DNA from 2 places in the Streptomyces sp. NPDC048636 genome. Region 2 is predicted to be linked to the other one. Evidence: riboswitches for the same ligand, from Rfam matches in the RefSeq annotation. Region 2 holds a riboswitch; the other holds the start of a gene.
What was found. Region 2 has a riboswitch for FMN ahead of AB0C66_RS20980 (3,4-dihydroxy-2-butanone-4-phosphate synthase). Riboswitches for the same ligand answer to the same signal wherever they lie in the genome.
Positions count from the first base shown of each region.

Region 1: another riboswitch for FMN. It lies ahead of ribD (bifunctional diaminohydroxyphosphoribosylaminopyrimidine deaminase/5-amino-6-(5-phosphoribosylamino)uracil reductase RibD); the one in region 2 lies ahead of AB0C66_RS20980 (3,4-dihydroxy-2-butanone-4-phosphate synthase).

Region 1 covers NZ_JBEZHR010000015.1:160,654-167,648, forward strand. Annotated here, with positions in the region: gene AB0C66_RS30460 (phosphoribosyl-ATP diphosphatase) at 1-208, opposite strand, end outside; gene ribH (6,7-dimethyl-8-ribityllumazine synthase) at 245-730, opposite strand; gene AB0C66_RS30470 (bifunctional 3,4-dihydroxy-2-butanone-4-phosphate synthase/GTP cyclohydrolase II) at 848-2,221, opposite strand; gene AB0C66_RS30475 (riboflavin synthase) at 2,302-2,967, opposite strand; gene ribD (bifunctional diaminohydroxyphosphoribosylaminopyrimidine deaminase/5-amino-6-(5-phosphoribosylamino)uracil reductase RibD) at 2,969-4,048, opposite strand; FMN riboswitch at 4,234-4,364, opposite strand; gene AB0C66_RS30485 (MFS transporter) at 4,561-5,778, shown strand; gene AB0C66_RS30490 (winged helix-turn-helix domain-containing protein) at 5,881-6,588, shown strand; partial or broken gene AB0C66_RS30495 (isocitrate lyase/phosphoenolpyruvate mutase family protein) at 6,693-6,995, shown strand, end outside.
Region 2 covers NZ_JBEZHR010000007.1:191,785-198,779, reverse strand. Annotated here, with positions in the region: gene AB0C66_RS20995 (VWA domain-containing protein) at 1-504, opposite strand, end outside; gene AB0C66_RS20990 (PhoX family phosphatase) at 763-2,841, shown strand; gene AB0C66_RS20985 (LysR family transcriptional regulator) at 3,211-4,260, shown strand; FMN riboswitch at 4,387-4,517, shown strand; gene AB0C66_RS20980 (3,4-dihydroxy-2-butanone-4-phosphate synthase) at 4,668-5,321, shown strand; gene AB0C66_RS20975 (ATP-dependent DNA ligase) at 5,373-6,920, opposite strand.

The DNA.
Region 1 (6,995 bases), on a different contig from region 2:
AGAGGAGCTGGGAGATCTCCTCGGCGGTCGCCGCGTCGCTCTCGTACTCGGCGGCCATCCACACCTCGGCGGCCTCCTCCACCACCTTCTTGCCGATGGCGTGCACACCGGACTGGAGCAGCTCGGCGGTGCGGGAGGTGGCGGGGTCGGCCGTGGCGGCCTTCTGCTGGAGCTCGGTGAAGAGCTCCTCGAACGTCTTGTTGGCCATGATGCCCGTCATCCTACTGGTGCGGGCCGACCCGGCTCAGCGCCAGGGTTCGGCGACCGAGCGCAGGGTGGTGGCGGTGGCGACGGCGGCGGTGACCGCCTCGTGGCCCTTGTCCTCGCTGGATCCGGCGATCCCGGCCCGGTCGAGCGCCTGCTCCTCGGTGTCGCAGGTCAGCACGCCGAAGCCGATGGGGACTCCGGTGTCCACGCTGACCTGGGTGAGGCCCTGGGTGACGCCTTGGCACACATACTCGAAATGCGGGGTGCCGCCGCGGATGACCACGCCCAGGGCCACGATCGCGTCGTAGCCGCGGCCCGCCAGGACCTTGGCGACCACCGGCAGCTCGAAGCTGCCGGGCACCCGCAGCACGGTGGGCTCGGAGATGCCGAGCTCGCCGAGGGCGCGCAGCGCGCCGTCGACCAGCCCGTCCATCACCTGCTCATGCCACTGGGCGGCGATGACGGCCACGCGCAGATCGCCGCAGTTCTTCACGGACAGTTCAGGGGCGCCCTTACCGCTCACGTCTCTCCTCGGTGCGTGTTGTGCCCCCGTACGGCTTCCGTACGGGTCGTGCTGAAGTCGTGCTGATGGGACTCGTCGTGCTGATGGGGCTCGGTGGTGGTGTGCTCGGGTGCGCGGCTACTGGTTGCCGCAGGCGGACACGGGTTCGGCGCGGTCGCCGTCCAGCCAGGGCAGATCGTGCCCCATCCGGTCCCGCTTGGTCCGCAGATACCGCAGATTGTGCTCGCCGGCCTGGACCGGCATCGGCTCCCTGCCGAGGACCCGCAGACCGTGGCGGACCAGGGCCGTGGTCTTCTCGGGGTTGTTGGTCATCAGCCGCAGCGAGCGCACTCCGAGATCGGCGAGGATCTCCGCGCCCGCGGCGTAGTCCCGCGCGTCGGCGGGCAGCCCCAGCTCCAGATTGGCGTCCAGGGTGTCCCGGCCCAGCTCCTGGAGCTGGTACGCGCGCAGCTTGGACAGCAGGCCGATGCCGCGCCCCTCGTGGCCGCGCAGATAGAGCACCGCACCGCGGCCCTCCGCGGCGACCCGCTCCAGCGAGGCGTGCAGCTGGGGGCCGCAGTCGCAGCGCAGCGAGTGGAAGACATCGCCGGTCAGGCATTCGGAGTGGACGCGCACCAGCACGTCCTCGCCGTCGCCGAGCTCGCCGTGGACGAGCGCGATGTGCTCGACGCCGTCGGCGGTGGAGCGGTAGCCGTACGCCTGGAAGTCGCCGAAGGCGGTGGGCAGCCGGGTCTGGGCCTCGCGCCGCACACCGGGCTCCAGCGCCTTGCGGTGGGCGATCAGGTTCTCGATGGAGATGATCGCCAGATCGTGCTTACGGGCGAACGCGACCAGGTCGGGCAGGCGCAGCATCGCGCCGTCCTCGCCCGCGATCTCGACGATCGCGGCGGCCGGGCGCAGCCCCGCCAGCCGGGCCAGGTCGACCCCGGCCTCGGTGTGGCCGTCGCGGGAGAGCACCCCGCCGGGGCGGGCGCGCAGCGGGAAGATATGGCCGGGGCGCGCGAAGTCGCCGGGGACGCTGTGCGGATCGGCCAGCAGCCGCAGGGTGGTGGCCCGGTCGGCGGCGGAGATACCGGTGCTGACGCCGTGCTCGGCGGTGGCGTCGACCGAGACGGTGAACGCGGTGCGCATGGACTCGGAGTTCTGCTCCACCATCTGGGGCAGCTCCAGCCGGTCCAGGTCGGCGCCCTCCAGGGTGGCGCAGATCAGCCCGCGGCACTCGGACATCATGAAGGCGAGGATCTCGGGGGTGACCTTCTCGGCGGCCACGATGAGGTCGCCCTCGTTCTCCCGGTCCTCGTCGTCCACGACCACCACGGGGCGGCCCGCGGCGATCTCGGCGACGGCGCGCTCGACGGAGTCCAGCGCCAGCTCGTCGGGCCACTCCCCGGCGGTGCGCGCGGCCCGCAGCGGGGCGGGGGACGGTGTCGGCTGCGCATGCGGCTGCGGCTCGGCGGTCTGCTGCGCGGTCTCCGCGTATGCCTCGCTCATGAGACTCCTTCCAAGGGCGGGCGCGCTCTCGGCCTCGCGGTGGATCGGTCCGGGCCCGGCGTCCAGCCGGTCGGCGACGGTCATGAGACGGCCTCCCCTTCGGTGGTTCCGGACGCGGGGGTGGGGCTGGGGGCGGCGCCCGGGGCGCGGTCGCCGAGCATCCGCTCGACGTACTTGGCGACCACGTCCACCTCGAGGTTGACCGGGTCGCCGGGCTGTTTGACGCCGAGGGTGGTGAGGGCGAGCGTCGTGGGGATCAGGCTCACGGTGAAGTGGTCGGAGCCCGCGTCGACCACGGTCAGGCTGATGCCGTCGACGGTGATGGAGCCCTTCTCCACGACGTAGCGGCTCAGGTCGGCGGGGAGCGAGATCTTGACGATCTCCCAGTGCTCGGAGGGTGTCCGCTCGACGATGGTGCCGGTGCCGTCGACATGCCCCTGGACGAGGTGGCCGCCGAGCCGTCCGCCCAGCGCCATGGGGCGCTCCAGGTTGACGCGGGAGCCCACGGCGAGCGCGCCGAGGCTGGACCGCTTCAGGGTCTCGGCCATCACATCGGCGCTGAACTCACCGCCCGCGGAGCCCTCTTCGCGGTCCACGACGGTGAGACAGACACCGTTGACCGCGATGGAGTCGCCGTGCTTGGCGCCGTCGGTGACGACGGGGCCGCGCACCTGGAAGCGGGAGGCGTCGCCCAGGTCCTCGATGGCGACGATCTCACCCAGCTCTTCGACAATTCCGGTGAACACTTCAGTTCTCCTCGGCGAGGGGGGCTGCGGGAACAGCGGTGACGCGCAGATCGGGCCCGAGCCGGGTGATATCGGCCGTGGTGAGGCGCAACGCCTGCGCGATGGTGGTGATTCCGGCGTCGGCGAGGGCGGCGGGGCCCGCGCCGAGCAGAACGGGCGCCAGATAGCCGACGACCTTGTCGACGGCCCCGGCGGCGAGGAACGCCCCGGCGAGCGTGGGCCCGCCCTCGAGCAGTACCGAGCGCACCGAGCGGGCGTGCAGGACGGCCAGCAGCGCGGTGATGTCGAGCCCGGCACCGGGGGTGTCCGTGGCACGCGGCAGCCGTACGGTCTCCACCCCCGGCAGATGGCCGGTGTCGGCGTCCTCGGCGACGGCGATCAGGGTGGGCGCCGTATCGTCCAGGACCCGGGCGCCGGGGGTGACGGTCGCGCGGGTGTCGACCACGACGCGCAGCGGCTGGGTCGCCCCGTCCCGGCCGCGTACGGCCAGCTGGGGGTCGTCGGCGCGGAGCGTGCCGGAGCCGACGACCACGGCGTCCGCCTCGGCGCGCAGCCGGTGCACATCGGCGCGGGACGCGGCCGAGGTGATCCAGCGGCTGGTGCCGTCGGCCGCGGCGCTGCGGCCGTCCAGGGTGGCGGCGTACTTCCACAGCACGAAGGGGCGGCCGCGGCGCGTCGAGGTCAGCCAGGCTTCGTTGACCGCCTCTGCCTCGTCGGTCAGCGGCCCGGCCGCCACGTCGATCCCGGCGGCCGCGAGGGTGGCGGCGCCGCCCCGGGCCTCGGCGGTGGGGTCGGCGACGGCGTAGCGGACGCGGGCGATCCCGGCGTCGAGGAGCGCCTGTGCGCAGGGGCCGGTGCGGCCGGTGTGGTTGCAGGGTTCGAGGGTGACCAGCGCGGTCCCGCCCCGGGCCCGCTCCCCCGCGGCGCGCAGTGCGTGGACCTCGGCATGCGGCCCACCGGCCCGCTGGTGCCAGCCCTCGCCGACGGTGCGGCCCCGTGCGTCGAGGATGACGCAGCCGACGACGGGGTTGGGGCTGGTGTGGCCGAGGCCGCGGGCTGCGAGCGCGACGGCATGACGCATGGCGTCCGCTTCGGCTGCGGCTTCGGTGGCCACCGGGTCCTCCTGCCTCTTCGGGCACGGACTCCGGGGCTGTCGAGAACGACACGAACGAACTACGGCGCCGCCAGTACACCGGGATCGGCAGACGGGCCCACACCTGTGCAGCGCGGACCGCCGATGGCGGCGCACCGGTGATGTCGCATTCGCCGCGCACTGCCTCCCATCCGGACTTTCACCGTCGGTCCAGGAATTTCACCTGGTCAACCGACCGCTGGCGGCGGACGGGTCGCGGACTGTAACCGCCGGTTCGGATTTTCACCGACCCCGGAGTGCGCTGACGTCACTGGTACGGGCCCAGTGTGCCACGACGATCAGCAGACATGGAGGCCCACCCCCTGTGGCCTCCCTCACCCGGACGGGTGGCGGTCCGGCCGGTGGACGGCTCCCGGGTGCCGGAGGCCGGGGGCCGGGGCGCGGGATAGTTTGCCCACCGGTACCAACCGAGACCAGGGGAGGGAGCGACAGCCATGAGCATGGTCCCGGTACGGCGGGCGCGGTGGGCCGTCGCCGCGGTGTTCGCGGTGCACGGCGCGGTCACCGGCAACTTCGCCACCCGCATCCCCTGGATCCAGGAGCGGTTGGACATCGGCGCGGGCCAACTCGGCCTGGCGCTCGCCTTCCCCGCGATCGGGGCGTCCTTCGCGATGCCGCTGGCGGGGCGGATCAGCCACCGCTTCGGGGCCCGCGCGGCGCTGCGCGGACTGCTGGCGCTGTGGTGTCTGTGGCTCGCGGTGCCCGCGCTGGTGCCCGGTCCGATGTGGCTGTGCGGCGCGCTGTTCGTGTTCGGCGCGACGGCCGGGATGTCCGACGTCGCGATGAACGCCCTCGGCGTGGAGATCGAGACCCGGCTGGGCCGCCCCATCATGTCCGGGCTGCACGGGATGTGGAGCGTGGGCGCGCTCATCGGCTCGGCGGCGGGCACGGTCGCGGCCCACGCGGAGGCGGACGCCCGGCTGCATCTGGCCCTCGCCGCCGGGACGCTGACGGTGCTGGGCACGATCGCCTGTCACCGGGTCCTGGACCCGCGCGGCGCGGCCGAGGAGCATCCGCCGCCGCGGTTCGCGCTGCCGCCGCGATCCGCGCTGATCATCGGCGCGGTGGGGTTCTGCGCGGTGTTCGCCGAGGGGGCCAGCCTCGACTGGTCGGCGGTCTATCTGCGGGACGTCATGGACTCCTCCCCCGGGGTCGCCGCCGCCTGCACCACGGCCTTCTCCTGCACCATGGCGGCGGCCCGGCTGGCGGGCGACGCGATGGTGGGCCGGTTCGGGGCGGTACGCACGGTACGGGTGGGCGGGGTGCTCGCCACGCTCGGCGGCCTCGGTGTCGTCACGGCGCCGCACGCGGGGCTCGCGATCGCGGGCTTCGGCCTCATCGGGCTGGGCATCGCGGTCGTCGTACCGCTGGCCTTCGCGGCCGCGGGCCGCAGCGGTCCGGCCCCCAGCCAGGCCATCGCGGGCGTGGCCACGATCACCTACACCTCCGGTCTGGTCGCCCCCGCGGCGATCGGCTCGATCGCGGACATGACCTCGCTGACGGTGTCGTTCTGCCTGGTCACCGTCCTCGCCCTGGGATTGGTGGCGGGCGCGGGCGTACTCCGCGGCGCGGCCCATGAGCCGGGCCGGGAAGCCGCGCACACGCCGGGCGAAGCGGCCGCCGCGCCCGACGCGACGCAGCGCACACCCTCCGGCTGACGCCATCCACGCCGGACCGTGCGTACGAGGGGCACGCACACCCCGCACACCGCCCGCGACGGTTCGGCCGCCACCGAACGGTCAGGGGCGCACCATGGAGACATGACGCCATCACCGCACCGCGGTCCGCGGCTCGCACGGCTGGCCGCGCTGCTCGCCGACGAGACCCGTGCCGCCATGTGTCTGGCGCTGCTCGACGGACGGGCGTGGACCGCGGGCGAGTTGGCGCGGTACGCCGGGGTGGCCGCGTCGACCGCCACCGAGCATCTGAACAAGCTGATCGACGGCGGACTGCTGGCCCAGGAGCGGCAGGGCCGGCACCGCTATGTGCGGTTGGCCGGACCGCAGGTGGCGCAGTTGATCGAGGATCTGTCCGCGCATGCCGCACCGCCGCCACCGCCGCGTACGCTGCGCGCCTCCGGCGCGAGCGGGGCGCTGGCGCGGGCGCGGACCTGCTACGACCATCTGGCCGGACGGCTGGGCACCGCGATCACCGACGCGATGCTCGAGCGCGGACTGCTCCAGGGGTCGACGGGGTTCGCGGTGACCGACAGCGGTATGGGCTGGTTCCGGGAGCTGGGCGTCGATCTGACGGCGGCCGCCTCGCGCGGACGGCGGCCGATGGCCCGCAGCTGCCTCGACTGGACCGAGCGGCGGCCGCATCTGGCCGGGGTGGCCGGGGCCGCGCTCTGCCGCCACGCCCTGGACACCGGCTGGTGTGTACGCATCGGCAGCGGCCGCGCGCTGCGCGTCAGTCCGGACGGCGAACGGGCCCTGCGCGAGCTGCTGGGCGTCGGCTCCATGGCCTGAACGCGCCCCCCGCGACGGTTCGGTGGGGACCGAAGCGATACGGACCTACCGTCGGATCCATGAGCGATCACCAGGACTCCACGGGCCCCTCCGCCTTCCACCGGATGCACCACGGCGCACGGCCGCTGCTGCTCCCCAACGCCTGGGACCACGCCTCCGCCGCCGCCCTGGTCCGCCGCGGCTTCCCCGCCGTCGGCACCACCAGCCTGGGGGTGGCCGCCGCGGCCGGGCTGCCGGACGCGACCGGGGCCACCCGCGCCGAGACCCTCGCCCTCGCCCATGGGCTGGCCCGGCTGTCCGTGCCGGTGAGCGTGGACATCGAGGGCGGGTTCGGCGAGCGGCCCGAAGAAGTCGCGGCCCTCGCGGCCGAGTTGGACGCGGCCGGGATCGCCGGGGTGAACATCGAG
Region 2 (6,995 bases):
GGGGTCCACCTCCGTAGCCTCGGCCTTGGGCCCCTTCGGGGCCTTGGCCTCGGGCGCCTCCGCCTTCGGCTTGGCCTCGGCGGTGGCTTCCGTCGCGGGGGCGGGCTCGGGCTCGGCCGCCCCGGCCGTCTCCGCTTCGGCCGCCGGGGCGGCTTCCGCCTTGGACTCCGCCTCGGTGGCGGCCGCCGGGGCGGTGTCCGCCTTCGGCTCCGGCTCGGCGGCGGGCTTTGCTGTCGGGGCGGGGGCATCGGTGGGGGAGCCCAGGATTTCGTCCAGGGTCTTCAGGGGTTCGGCCAGGGCCGGGTCGGGCGGGGTGTCGTCGTCGGCGGAGCGCCGCGCCCGGGGCTTGGGCGCGGGCTCCTCGGTCGCTACGGCCGTCGCGGCGGCCTCCGTTTCCCCGGGCTCGGGGGCCGGGTCAACTGCGGCCTCCGGTGTGGCGGAGTCGTCCGCCGTCGTGGCCCGGGAGCGTCCGAAAACTTTGCGCAGTAGGTCCCGTATGCCCATGGGAGATGCCTCTCACGTGTCGTGTGCGGTGCATGGCGGTGCATGACCGTGGTGCCGAAAGGCTAGCGGGCCGCCAGGTCACGCTCTTCCGCCGATTCCAGTCGCCCGCCGTTCACTCATGGTTCATGAACCGGATGCCGCACCGAAGTTCTACGCCCATAGCTTCGCGCCGAAAGAGGATTCCGACGTGATGTCGGTGCGGGCCGCGCGAGCGGGTCCACCAGAAGCCTTACGTGACACCCTTACGGAGGGGAAGACGTGCGCAAGCTACTGCCGCTCATCAGCGCGCATCCGGGCGGTCGCTCCGCGCTGACGTGCCGGTACCGCTGTGGTGACGCCTGTTTCCACGAGGTGCCGAACACCAGCGACAACGAGTACGTGGGCGACGTCATCGCGCGTTCCGCGTCGCGCCGTTCGCTGCTGCGGGCGAGTGCCGTGGTGACCGTGGCCGCCGCGACCGGGGCCACGGCGCTCGGCGGGGCACCGCGTGCCTCGGCCGCCGGGACCGCCGCCGCGGAGCAGACCGCTTCCGCGGCCGCCAAGGGGCGGGCGGCCCGGGGCCTGCGGTTCACACCGGTCGCGCCGAACACCAAGGACGTGGTGGTCGTCACCGAGGGCCACGACCAGAACGTCGTCATCCGCTGGGGCGACCCGATCCTCCGCGGCGCGCCCGCCTTCGACGCGGACCACCAGTCGGCCAAGGCGCAGGCGCAGCAGTTCGGTTACAACAACGACTACATGGCCGTCCTCGACGTCCCGCACGAGCGGGACCGGCAGCTGCTCGTGGTCAACCACGAGTACACCGACGAGGTGCTGATGTTCGCGGGGTACGACGCGGACAACCCCACCCGCGAGCAGGCCGAGATCGGCTGGGCCGCGCACGGGATGTCCGTCGTGGTGGCGCAGGAGGACCGCCGCCTCGGCAAGCTGACCGCCGTGAACCGCCACCGCCTCAACCGCCGGATCACCGGCACCACGCCGTTCGAGGTCACCGGCCCGGCGGCGGGCGGCAAGCTGCTGCGCACCTCGGCCGATCCGACCGGTAGGCGCATCCTGGGCACGCTGAACAACTGCGGTGGCGGCATCACCCCGTGGGGCACGGTGCTGTCGGGCGAGGAGAACTTCAACCAGTACTTCGCCAACGGCGGTTCCGTCACCGACCCGACGACGGCCGCGCGCCTCAAGCGCTACGGCATCGCCGGTGCCGCCTCCGAGCGCAAGTGGGAGCGTTTCGACAAGCGCTTCGACGTGGCGCGGGAGCCCAATGAGTCCAACCGCTTCGGCTGGGTCATCGAGATCGACCCGTACGACCCGGACTCCACCCCGCGCAAGCTGACCGCGCTGGGCCGCTTCAAGCACGAGGCCGCCGAGCCCCGGCTGACCGACGACGGCCGTCCGGTGCTCTACATGGGCGACGACGAGAAGTTCGACTACTTCTACAAGTTCGTCTCGTCCAAGCGCATGATGAAGGGCTCCGGCCGCGCCGCGCGTGAGCACAACCGCACGCTGCTGGACGAGGGGACGCTGTACGTCGCCAAGTTCACCGGTGACAGCCCGGCCGCCGAGATCGACGGCAGCGGGAAGCTGCCGGAGGACGGGGAGTTCGACGGCGGCGGCCGCTGGATCCCGCTGGCGAATGGCAACACCTCGTATGTCGACGGCATGACCGCCGAGGAGGTGTACGTCTTCACGCGGATGGCCGCCGACAAGGCGGGCGGGACGAAGATGGACCGTCCCGAGGACGTCGAGCCGAGCCCGCGCACCGGCCGGGTGTACATCGCGCTGACGAACAACAGCGACCGCGGCAAGCAGGACAAGGCGCCGGCCGACGAGGCCAACCCGCGCAACGGCAACAAGCACGGCCAGATCCTGGAGCTGACCGAGCACCGCGACGATCCGGCCTCGCGCGGCTTCAGCTGGCGGCTGTTCCTGGTCTGCGGTGACCCGGAGGACCCGGCCACCTACTTCGGCGGCTTCCCGAAGGACCAGGTCAGCCCGATCTCCTGCCCGGACAACCTGACCTTCGACTCCTACGGCAACCTGTGGATCTCGACCGACGGCAACGCCCTGGGCAACCACGACGGGCTGTTCGGCGTCGCCACCGCGGGCCGCCGCCGCGGTGAGGTCAAGCAGTTCCTGACGGTGCCGAACGGTGCCGAGACCTGCGGTCCGATCGTCCAGGACCGCCGGGTTCTGGTGGCCGTGCAGCACCCGGGCGAGATGGACGGGGCGAGTGTGGAGAACCCCAAGTCCAGCTGGCCGGACGGACCGGGCAAGCTGGTCCGCCCGTCGGTGATCAGCGTATGGCGGCGTGACGGCGGCGACATCGGCGTCTGAACCGACCATTCCGCGGGTTCGGCCGCTTTCGCGCGGCGCGCGGCGAACGACCCCTGGTGTCCTCATGGGCCCGGGGGTCGTCCGGCTCCCGCGGGGTCGACCGTAGGGCGACAGGGGCGCCCGGCGTATCCGGTCCGGAATGTATTCGGGGGCATTCTTCTGCATCAGTGGCTTTCCGCCGATTCCGCCCGCCGTTCCCTTTCGCATGAATATCAATTCCGGGTATCCCATGGGGATCCGTGACTAAACTCATCAGTCCTGAAAATCAGGGGCAGAGTGAAAGCGGGGGGAATCATGTCGAGATCAGGTGCACTGGGACCGCCGGTAGCGGGCGGCCGGAACAGGCTTCTCCAGAGCCCGCTCGCCTTGATGGACACCACCATGGACCAGCTCCGTACGCTGATCGTGGTCCATGAGGCGGGAACGGCCCTGGGGGCGGCGCGGGTTCTGGGGCGGGAGCAGTCGAGTGTGCAGAAGCAGCTCGACACCATGAACCGCAACTTCCGTGAGCTGTGCGGCGAACCGCTGGTCCTCAAACAGGGGCGGGGCAAGGACGTGCTGTTCACCGGTACCGGGGAGGCGCTGGTCGACCTGGCGCGCGGCACGCTCGGCGACTGGCTGGAGGGGATCCACGAGTCACGGCGGCGGCTCGGCAGAACGCTGATGGTGGGCACCACCCGTTTCACCCTCGGCTATCTGGCGGGCGCCGGGGAGCGGGTGGCCGAGGAGTTCCGGCAGCGCGGTATCGAGCTCAAGGTCGGCCATGTCCGCACCCGCGATGTGCTGGCCAAACTGCGTGCCAAGGACGTGGATCTGGTCTGCGGCAGTGTGGTGACCAGGCCCGGTGGCGACCCTGAGCTCGACGCGTTCGACGTGATGGAGTGGCGCCGCAACGGTGTCTCGCTGCTGACCAATCTGTCCGAGGAGGAGCTGCCCGGCCCGACCGTCGAGGCCGGTGCGCTGCGCGGCCTCCCGCTGGTGATCTCGACGAGCGGGCTGATGAACGGGGTGCTGCACACCTGGTTCGGCGCCGACTACCGCGGCAGGCTGCGCATCGCCGCCGAGATCGACACCGTCAACTACGGTTTCGAGCTGCTGCGTTCGGGGCTGCTGCGCGGTTGCATGCTGGTCACCAAGGGGGTCGCGGACGCCGCGGGCGATCCGCGGGTCGCCCAGGGGCGGGAGCTGCGCGCCGTGGAGCTGGTCAATGACACCGGGCCCCGGCTGGAGGTGCTGCTCGGCGCTTTCACCCGGCGCGGTGAGCGGGCCCATTACGACGCCTCGCATCCGCTCAACCAGCTGTGGAACGCGCTGGCGCTGGAGAACGAGCGGTGGCGGCGCGAGCAGCGCTGGCCGACGGCGGGTCTGGAGCCCGATCCGTTCGAGCTGGCCAACTCCTATGATCCGAGCGAGAGTTGAGGGCCGAGGCGCTGTGCCCAAGGGTCCGGTACGGGCATGATCTTGTGTAGTCACCAACGTACGGGGTGTGAGGATTGACACTTCGTCAGAGGATTGGTGTGTGCCAAGATGCTCTCCAGCGTGAGTACGCGTGCTCCGGGGTCGGTGAAAATCCGAACCGGCGGTGACAGTCCGCGACCCGGCCGAATCCATCGGCCGGCCGATCCGGTGGAATTCCGGGACCGACGGTGACAGTCCGGATGGGAGGAGGTACGCGGCGGCACCCGTGCCGCACGGTGGCGCCCGCCGGACGGCCGGGCAGCCCGGACCGTGCGCCGCGCCGCTTCTGCCCGTTGCCCCCGGCACCGCGTCCCCGGAACCGAATCCGCGGGGAAATCCGCAGGGAGACTGACAGGAGGGCCGCACCCATGGCAGTGCTGGAGCAACCGGTCGGGACGGAACGTCTGCTGGCCGTGGAACAGGCGAGTGAGGCGTTCGCCGAGGGCGGTTTCGTGGTCGTCCTGGACGACGCGTCGCGGGGGCACCAGGGCCACCTTGTGCTCGCCGCCGAACACACCCACGAGGGCGCCCTGCGCCAGCTGCTGGACCACACCTCCGGAGTGGTGTGCGTGGCGCTGCCGCATGAGCGCGCCGCCCGGTTGGCGCTGCCGCAGATGGTGGAGGAGAACACGGCTCTCCAGTCGACCGCCTTCACCGTCTCCGTCGATCTGCTCGGGCCCACCACCACCGGTGGCTCCGCACTCGACCGCGCGCACACCATCCAGGCGCTCGCCGATCCGCGTACCACCCCCGGTCAACTGGGCCGCCCCGGCCATGTCTTCCCGGTGCGCGCGGTGCCCGGCGGGGTGCTGGAGCGGGCCGCGTACCCCGAGGCCGCCGTCGATCTGTCGCTGCTGGCGGGGCTCTCCGGCGTCACCACGATGTGCGAGGTGGTCCGCGCGGACTGGAACACCGCGGGCCACGGCGACCTCAGCCGACTGGCCGCGAGCCGCCTGATGCCGATGATCTCGGTGACCGACCTGGCCGCGTACCGGCTGGCCGCGCGGGCGCTGGGCCGCTGAGACCCGCGTCCACGCCCGTCGCCTCCCGTCGGCCTTCCCGCTCCGGCCCGCTCACTCCCCGCCGTCGCGCCGCAGCGCCAGCACCGTTTCCACGGTGTCCGCCCGGTCCGCCGGTTTGTCCTCCCGGTAGCGCAGCACCCGGGCGAACCGCAGGGTGACGCCCGCCGGATAGCGGGAGGAGCGCTGTAGCCCGTCGAAGGCGATCTCCACCACCAGCTCCGGCCGTACCCGCACCACCCATCCGTCGTCGCTGACGGCGATGGCGAGCAGTGCCTCGGTCTGCCAGGACAGCAGTGCGTCGGTGAGCCCCTTGAACGTCTTGCCGAGCATGGCGAACGTGCCGTCCGGCCGCCGTGCGCCCAGATGCAGATTGGACAGCTTTCCGGTGCGCCGGCCGTGCCCCCACTCCGCCGCCAGCACCACCAGATCGAGGGTGTGCACCGGCTTCACCTTCAGCCAGGAGGCACCGCGCCGCCCCGCGCCGTACACCGACTCCAACCCCTTGACCAGCACCCCCTCATGCCCGCGGGCCAGTACATCGGCGGCGAACTCCCGTGCCGCGCGGCGGGTTTCGGGGTCCGCGGGGTTTTCGGCCACCAGCCGCCGCACCCGCCGGGGCGCGGGTGCCACCCGGGCCAGTTCGCCGTGGCGCTCCCGGGCCGGGAGCTCCAGCAGATCGCGGTCGTCCACGGCGAGCAGATCGAAGAAGACCGGGGACAGCGGCAGCGCGGCCGAGGCCCCGGCCACATCCAGCCGGGAGCCGACCCGGGCGGAGGTCTCCTGGAACGGCCGCGGCCGCCCCTCGGCGTCCAGCGAGATCACCTCCCCGTCCAGGACCGCCCGTTCCACCGCCAGCTCCCGCGCCGCCGCGACCACCTCCGGCAGCCGGGCGGTGATCTCGTCGAGGGTGCGGGTGTAGATCCGTACCTCCTCGCCGTCCCGGTGCACCTGGACCCGGATACCGTCGAGCTTCTCCTCGACCGCGCAGGGACCGAGCCGGTCCATGGCCTCGTCGACGTCCTTGGCGCTCTGCGCGAGCATCGGCAGCACCGGCCGCCCCACCTCCAGCCGGAACCCGGCCAGCGCCTGTGGGCCGCGCCCCAGCAGGGCTTCGGCCACCGCGCCGAGGGAGCCGCCCAGCATCACCGCCCGGCGCACCTCCGCGGGCGGGGCACCGGCCGCGGCCGCGAGCCCCTCCACGGCGAGGGCGTCCAGCGCGCCCTGCCGCAGTTCCCCGCTGAGCAGCCCCCGCAGGAAGCGCTGCTCGTCCTCGGTGGCGGCGGACATCAGCTCGGCCACCAGCCGCTTGCGGGCCGCGGCCGCGCCGGTGCCCGAGACCGCGGCCACCCGGTCCAGCGCCCGGTGCACCTCCGACACCGTGAGCCGTGGCTCGGCGGCGGGCTCGTACCGCTCCCGCAGGGTGGCCCAGCCCACCCCGGTGCGGCGCTGCGGCAGCCTGCCCGAGAGGTATGTGATCACCACCGGGGCCTCGGCGGGCTCGGTGCGGCGGAACAGCCCGGCCAGCGCGGCGGTCTTCTCCGCACGCGAGGAGGTGGCCGCGACCTGCCGGGAGGTCCGCGCGACATCTGCCAGCAGCATGGGTTCAGCCTGCCCCGCCCGGCCCCCGGCCGCACCCGGGCCGGAGGGCCCGCCGAGGGGAGGGGGCGGCGGAAG